DNA from 3 places in the Streptomyces sp. NPDC047971 genome. Region 2 is predicted to be linked to each of the others. Evidence: riboswitches for the same ligand, from Rfam matches in the RefSeq annotation. Region 2 holds a riboswitch; each other region holds the start of a gene.
The links. Region 2 has a riboswitch for thiamine pyrophosphate ahead of AB0D99_RS28225 (thiamine ABC transporter substrate-binding protein). Riboswitches for the same ligand answer to the same signal wherever they lie in the genome.

Region 1 (2,259 bases), on a different contig from region 2:
GCGGCGAGGACACGTGCCTCGCCGTTGACGGAGACGTTCGTCGGGACGTTCATACGGGCTGCTCCTGACGTACGGGGGCGAAGCGGCGGGGAGTGAAGGGGCGGGCCTCGTCCGGAAGCACGCCGGTGGTGAGGAGGTCGGCCATCACGTCGCCGGTGACGGGGGTGAGCAGGACCCCGTTGCGGTAGTGCCCCGTCGCCAGCCGCAGGCCGGGCAGGGCGGTCGGGCCGAGCAGCGGCGCGTTGTCCGGGGAACCGGGCCGCAGCCCCGCGCGGGTCTCGGTGAGCGGCAGCTCGGTGATGCCCGGCACCAGCTCGTGGGCGTCGCGCAGCAGCTCGTAGACCCCGCCCGCCGTGACGGTGGTGTCCCAGCCCAGTTCCTCGCTGGTCGCGCCGACCACCAGCTCGCCGTTCTCGCGCGGCACCAGATAGACGTGGCTGCCGCGCACGACGGCCCGGACGGTCCGTGACAGGAACGGTGCGTACGCCCGCGGCACGCTCAGCCGCAGCACCTGCCCCTTGACGGGGCGCACGGGCGGCAGCACCTCGTCGGGCACACCGGCGAGCCGGCCGCTGAGGCTGCCGGCGGCCAGCACGACCTGGTCCGCTTCGAGTGCCTCGCCCCCGGCGAGCAGCGCGCCCGCGGCCCGGTCCCGCGCGACCGTCAGCCGCTCCGCGAGGGACCGGTGGAAGACGACCCCGGCCCGCTCGCAGGCGGTGACCAGCGCGGAGGCGAGCCGGCGCGGATCGACCTGGTGGTCGCCGTCCACCCGCAGGCCGCCGCGTACGCCCGGGGCCAGCATCGGCTCCAGGCGGCGGCAGTCACGGCCGCTGAGCCACTCCGACTCCAGGCCGCAGCGGGTCTGCAGGGCGTGCAGCTCGCGCAGGTGCGCCCGGTCGTCGGCGTCGAGCGCGACGGCGAGCGTGCCGCAGGCGCGGTAGCCCACGTCGTCTCCGGTGGCGTCCCGGAGTTCGGCGACGAAGTCGGGATAGCGGCGCGCGGAGGCGAGGTTGAGGGCGAGCAGGGTCTCCTCGCCGTAGTGGAGCTCGGTGACGGCGGCCAGCATCCCGGCCGCCACGCGGGCGGCCCCGCCACCCGGCTCGGGATCGACGACGGCGGTGCGCAGCCCGCGCTGCGCGGCCCGCCAGGCCGTGACCAGGCCGATGATTCCGCCCCCGATGACGAGAACGTCCGAGGTACTGCATGTACGCGACATGGGCGTCCAGCCCCTCCCTTCGCCGGCATGACCCGGATCAGGTTCGTACGGTCGGAGGCCGGCCAGCCTCCCTCTCAGCCCGGTGCGTCCGGGCTCCCGCGAGTGCTCTACGTTGACGGTCAGACTAACCCCCGCCCCCGACGCCCAGTAAGGGAGCCTCCGCCGTGGCGAAATCCCTGGACGGACTCGTCCTCGCCCCCGTCGCCGACCAGGCCCCCGGCCAGGTGGGTACGAGCACCCGGTTCACGTACCACGAGGAGGACGGCCGGATCTGGGCCGAGTACGCGGGCGGGGACGTGGTCCGGGGGAACCTCGTCGGCACGCGCGCGGGGGACCGGCTCGACTTCCGCTACGTCCAGCTGAAGCGGGACGGATCCACCTCTTCCGGGCATTGCGTCTCGACCGTGGTGGAGCTGCCGGACGGGCGCGTTCGGCTGGAGGAGAGCTGGGCATGGGAGTCGCAGGAGGGCTCCGGAACCAGTGTGGTCGAACAGCTGCCTTCCTGACGGTGCGTCAGATGCGTAAGGTGATCGGGTGAGCGAGCAGAAGCAGGCACAGCAGCGAGTCGTGATCGTGGGCGCCGGCATGGCGGGGGTACAGACCGCGGTCGCCCTGCGCGAACAGGGCTTCACCGGCCGTGTCGTCCTCATCGGGGCCGAGCCGCACCAGCCCTACGACCGGCCGCCCCTCTCCAAGGCCGTCCTCCTCGGCAAGGCCGAGGACTCCGCCTTCGACGTCGACTTCGAGGCCCTCGCCATCGACCTGCGCCTCGGTCTCGACGTCACCGGGCTGCGCGCCGAGGACCACGAGGTCGACACCGAGGCAGGACCCGTCCCGTACGACGTCCTGGTCCTCGCCACCGGCGCCGAGCCCGTCACCCTGCCCGGCACCGAGGGCGTCCCCGGAGTCCACCTGCTGCGCACCCTCGACGACGCCGCCCGCCTGGGGCCCGTCCTGGAACGGCGTCACGACATCGTGGTGGTCGGCGCCGGCTGGATCGGCGCCGAGTTCGCCACCGCCGCGCGCGAGGCGGGGTGCGCCGT
Region 2 (2,259 bases):
CACGCACTACTTCGCGCGGTACGCCCACGACCCCGCCGAGTGGACCGACATTCCCGCGTCCTCGCGGGAGAAGCTGCAGGGCGAGCTGCTGCCCGACCTGATGTCCGTGGTCCGGCACATCTCGTGCGACGACGACACCACCCGCAAGACCCTGTGGAAGCTGCACGACGGCACGCTCGTCGAGTCCGTGCTGATGCGGTACCCGGACCGGGTCACCATGTGCATCTCCTCGCAGGCCGGCTGCGGGATGAACTGTCCGTTCTGCGCCACCGGCCAGGCCGGTCTGGACCGGAACCTGTCGACCGCCGAGATCGTGCACCAGATCGTCGACGGGATGCGCGCCCTGCGTGACGGCGAGGTGCCCGGCGGGCCCGCGCGGCTCAGCAACATCGTCTTCATGGGCATGGGCGAGCCGCTCGCCAACTACAAGCGCGTCGTCGGCGCCATCCGGCGGCTCACCGACCCCGAGCCGGACGGTCTCGGCCTGTCGCAGCGCGGGATCACGGTCTCCACCGTCGGTCTCGTGCCCGCCATGCTGCGCTTCGCCGACGAGGGCTTCAAGTGCCGGCTCGCCGTCTCCCTGCACGCCCCCGACGACGAGCTGCGCGACACCCTCGTGCCCGTCAACACGCGCTGGAAGGTCCGTGAGGTCCTCGACGCGGCGTGGGAGTACGCGGAGAAGTCCGGCCGCCGGATCTCCATCGAGTACGCCCTGATCCGCGACATCAACGACCAGGCGTGGCGAGGCGACCTCCTCGGGCGGCTGCTCAAGGGCAAGAGGGTCCATGTGAACCTCATTCCGCTGAACCCGACGCCCGGGTCGAAGTGGACCGCGTCGCGTCCCGAGGACGAGAAGGCGTTCGTCGAGGCCATCGCCGCCCACGGCGTCCCGGTGACCGTCCGTGACACCCGCGGTCAGGAGATCGACGGCGCCTGTGGACAGCTGGCGGCGTCCGAACGCTGACCTTGTACTCTGTGCTCGAACACATCTGCATATTCCGACAGGGGAGCGCCACAGCGCTGAGAGTGCGGTCAGGACCGCAGACCCTCTGAACCTTGCCCAGGTCATTCTGGGTAGGAAGTTCGGTCGTAACTCGAGCTGTTGCGCCCTGCCCGCCTTCCGGTCGGCAGGGCCGCGTCTCTTCCTGGTCACACCCAGGAGGACATTTCAGTGATCACCAAGAAGATGGTCGCCGCGGGCGTAGCCGCCGCGCTGGGCGTCACGGCCCTCGCCGCCTGCAGTACCGAGGACATCAGGGGCGCGGCGGGCAAGAGCGGTGAGCCCGTGCCGAAGACCGTGACCCTCGTGAGCCACGACTCCTTCAATGCCTCCAAGGAGGTGCTGGCGGAGTTCACGAAGCAGACCGGCCTCACGGTCAAGGTCCTCAAGAGCGGTGACGCGGGCGAGGCGGTCAACAAGGAGATCCTGACCAAGGGCTCCCCGCAGGGCGACGTCTTCTTCGGCGTCGACAACACCCTGCTGTCCCGCGCGCTCGACAACGGGATCTTCGTCCCGTACGAGGCGAAGGGCCTGGACCGGATCCCCGCCGAGGTCCAGCTCGACAAGGAGCGCCGGGTCACCCCGATCGACTCCGGTGACATCTGCGTCAACTACGACAAGAAGTACTTCGCGGACAAGAAGCTGGCGCCGCCGCAGACCTTCGACGACCTCGCGAAGCCCGCGTACAAGGACCTGCTGGTCGTCGAGAACCCCGAGCGCTCCTCCCCGGGCCTCGGCTTCCTGCTCGGCACCGCCGCCCGGTACGGCGACGGCGGCTGGCAGGACTACTGGAAGAAGCTCAAGGCCAACGGCGTGAAGACCGTCGACAGCTGGGAGCTCGCCTACAACCAGGAGTTCTCCGGCTCGGCCGGCGGCAAGAAGGCCAAGGGCGACCGCCCGCTGGTCGTCTCGTACGCCTCCAGCCCGCCGGTCGAGGTCCTCTACTCCGAGCCGCAGCCCAAGGAGGCGCCCACCGGTGTCTCCACCGGCACCTGCTTCCGGCAGATCGAGTTCGCCGGGCTGCTGAACGGGGCGAAGAACCCCGAGGGCGGCAAGGCCCTGATCGACTTCCTGATCTCCAAGAAGTTCCAGGACGACATGCCGCTGCAGATGTTCGTCAACCCGGTGGCCGAGGACGCCACCCTGCCGGAGCTCTTCACGAAGCACGGCGTGGTGATCGACAAGCCGCTGACGATGGCGCCCGAGAAGATCGCCGAGAACCGTGACCAGTGGATCCAGCAGTGGTCGTCGCTCGTTCT
Region 3 (2,259 bases), on a different contig from region 2:
TACGAGCCGAGCAGCCCGATCAGCAGCAGCGAGATCAGCGTCCCGAGCACGGCGACCGAGGTGCGCGCCGACAGTCCATGACACATGTAGAGCGCGATGAGCATGATCGCGCTCGATCCGACCACCGCCACCACCAGCGGATTCGATCCCTGAAGGATCGCCGGGAGGATGAAGAAGGTCAGGATCAGGAAGCTGATGGCGAGCGAGATCAGGGCCATCACTCCGCGCATCCGGCCGACGAGGACGACCGCCACGGCGAAGATCAGCGCCAGGACCGTGAGCGGAACCTTGCGGTTCACATCCGTCACCGAGTACTGGAGGTCGCGCGGGGCGTCGGGGGCGTACGCCACCACCACGCCCTGCCCCTCGTCCAGTTGACGCGGTGCGTCCGGCTGCACGATCTCGACGAACGTACGGCCCTTGTCGGGGCCGTCGGTGACCTCGATCGTCGCTTTCTCGCACTGCCCCTGCTGGGCGTTGGCGGCCTCGCGGCCCTGCGGCGTCGAGGGGTCCGCGGTGGGCGGGACCTGCGCGGCGTTCACGTCCTTGCAGTCGATCTCCTCGACCGAGGTGACCTTGCCCGCGTAGGTCTGCCGGTCGAAGCCGACCCCGGTGCGCTCGTGCTCCGGCGCGCCACCCGGCCACAGCACGACCAGCCCGACCACCACGGCCGTGGCGAACGGGATCAGAACCGCCGCGATGACTCTGCGCAGATGCCGCGAGACCGGCGCGGCCGGGCCGTGACTGTGGGTGTGGCCGTGCCCGTGGTCGGCGTTCCCGCGGCCATCGGGTCCGTCGGGTTCGGGGGTCTGCTCGGAGGAAGTCACCGACAGATCATCGCAAGAACGGCGGGGGCCCACTGTTCAGCACGCCCGGGTTGACGCTAGCGTGGTGGCACCTTTGCACACGCGGGAGCTCGGAGCACCGGGCTGAGAGGGCGCTGATCACCGTACGCGCGTACTGGACGTACGTACGGGAGGAGGCTGCGCCGACCGCCGAACCTGTTACCGGGTAATGCCGGCGTAGGGAGATCGGTCTCATGACCATTCAGGATGCACGCACGCCTGCCACCAGCCAGGACGAGCGCAAGCCGGGCTGGCACAAGGGGTACGTCGAGGGCTCGCGCCCCGACCTCCGAGTGCCCGTCCGTCAGGTGCACCTCACCAACGGCAAGGACGTGACGCTGTACGACACGTCCGGCCCGTACACCGACCCCACCATCGACACCGACGTACGGCGGGGTCTTCCGCCGCTGCGCGAGAACTGGATCATCAGCCGCGGCGACACCGAGGAGTACGCGGGCCGTCCCGTCCGTCCCGAGGACGACGGCATCAAGCACACCTCGCCGCGCGGGGGCCTGAAGAACCTCGACGCGGTCTTCCCCGGCCGTCCCCGCCAGCCCCGCCGGGGCCGCGACGGGGCGGCCGTGACCCAGCTCGCGTACGCCCGCCGGGGTGAGATCACCCCGGAGATGGAGTACGTCGCGATCCGCGAGAACGTCTCCCCCGAGGTCGTCCGGGAGGAGATCGCCGCAGGTCGCGCGGTGCTCCCGGCCAACGTCAACCACCCGGAGATCGAGCCGATGATCATCGGCAAGCGGTTCCTGGTGAAGGTCAACGCCAACATCGGCAACTCCGCCGTCACCTCCTCCATCGAGGAGGAGGTGGAGAAGATGACGTGGGCGACCAAGTGGGGCGCCGACACGGTCATGGACCTCTCCACCGGCCGCAACATCCACACCACCCGCGAGTGGGTGCTGCGCAACTCCCCCGTGCCGATCGGCACCGTGCCGCTCTACCAGGCCCTGGAGAAGGTCGACGGCAAGGCCGAGGAGCTGACCTGGGAGATCTACAAGGACACGGTCATCGAGCAGGCCGAACAGGGCGTCGACTACATGACCGTCCACGCCGGCGTGCTGCTGCCGTACGTGCCGCTGACCGCCCGTCGCAAGACCGGCATCGTCTCGCGCGGTGGCTCGATCATGGCCGCCTGGTGCCTGGCGCACCACAAGGAGAACTTCCTCTACACGAACTTCGAGGAGCTCTGCGAGATCCTCGCGACGTACGACGTCACGTACTCGCTGGGTGACGGTCTGCGCCCCGGTTCGATCGCGGACGCCAACGACGCGGCGCAGTTCGCGGAGCTGAAGACGCTCGGCGAGCTCAACACGATCGCCAAGCGCCACAACGTGCAGACGATGATCGAGGGCCCGGGCCACGTCCCGATGCACAAGATCAAGGAAAACATCGACCTCCAGCA

Region 1: another riboswitch for thiamine pyrophosphate. It lies ahead of thiO (glycine oxidase ThiO); the one in region 2 lies ahead of AB0D99_RS28225 (thiamine ABC transporter substrate-binding protein).
Region 3: another riboswitch for thiamine pyrophosphate. It lies ahead of thiC (phosphomethylpyrimidine synthase ThiC); the one in region 2 lies ahead of AB0D99_RS28225 (thiamine ABC transporter substrate-binding protein).

What each region holds. Positions count from the first base shown of each region.
Region 1 covers NZ_JBEZNW010000020.1:75,541-77,799, reverse strand. Annotated here, with positions in the region: gene thiS (sulfur carrier protein ThiS) at 1-53, opposite strand, end outside; gene thiO (glycine oxidase ThiO) at 50-1,216, opposite strand; TPP riboswitch at 1,214-1,326, opposite strand; gene AB0D99_RS20215 (hypothetical protein) at 1,381-1,722, shown strand; gene AB0D99_RS20210 (FAD-dependent oxidoreductase) at 1,751-2,259, shown strand, end outside.
Region 2 covers NZ_JBEZNW010000037.1:51,340-53,598, forward strand. Annotated here, with positions in the region: gene rlmN (23S rRNA (adenine(2503)-C(2))-methyltransferase RlmN) at 1-964, shown strand, start outside; TPP riboswitch at 994-1,099, shown strand; gene AB0D99_RS28225 (thiamine ABC transporter substrate-binding protein) at 1,187-2,259, shown strand, end outside.
Region 3 covers NZ_JBEZNW010000044.1:28,931-31,189, forward strand. Annotated here, with positions in the region: gene AB0D99_RS30225 (YibE/F family protein) at 1-860, opposite strand, end outside; TPP riboswitch at 899-1,046, shown strand; gene thiC (phosphomethylpyrimidine synthase ThiC) at 1,040-2,259, shown strand, end outside.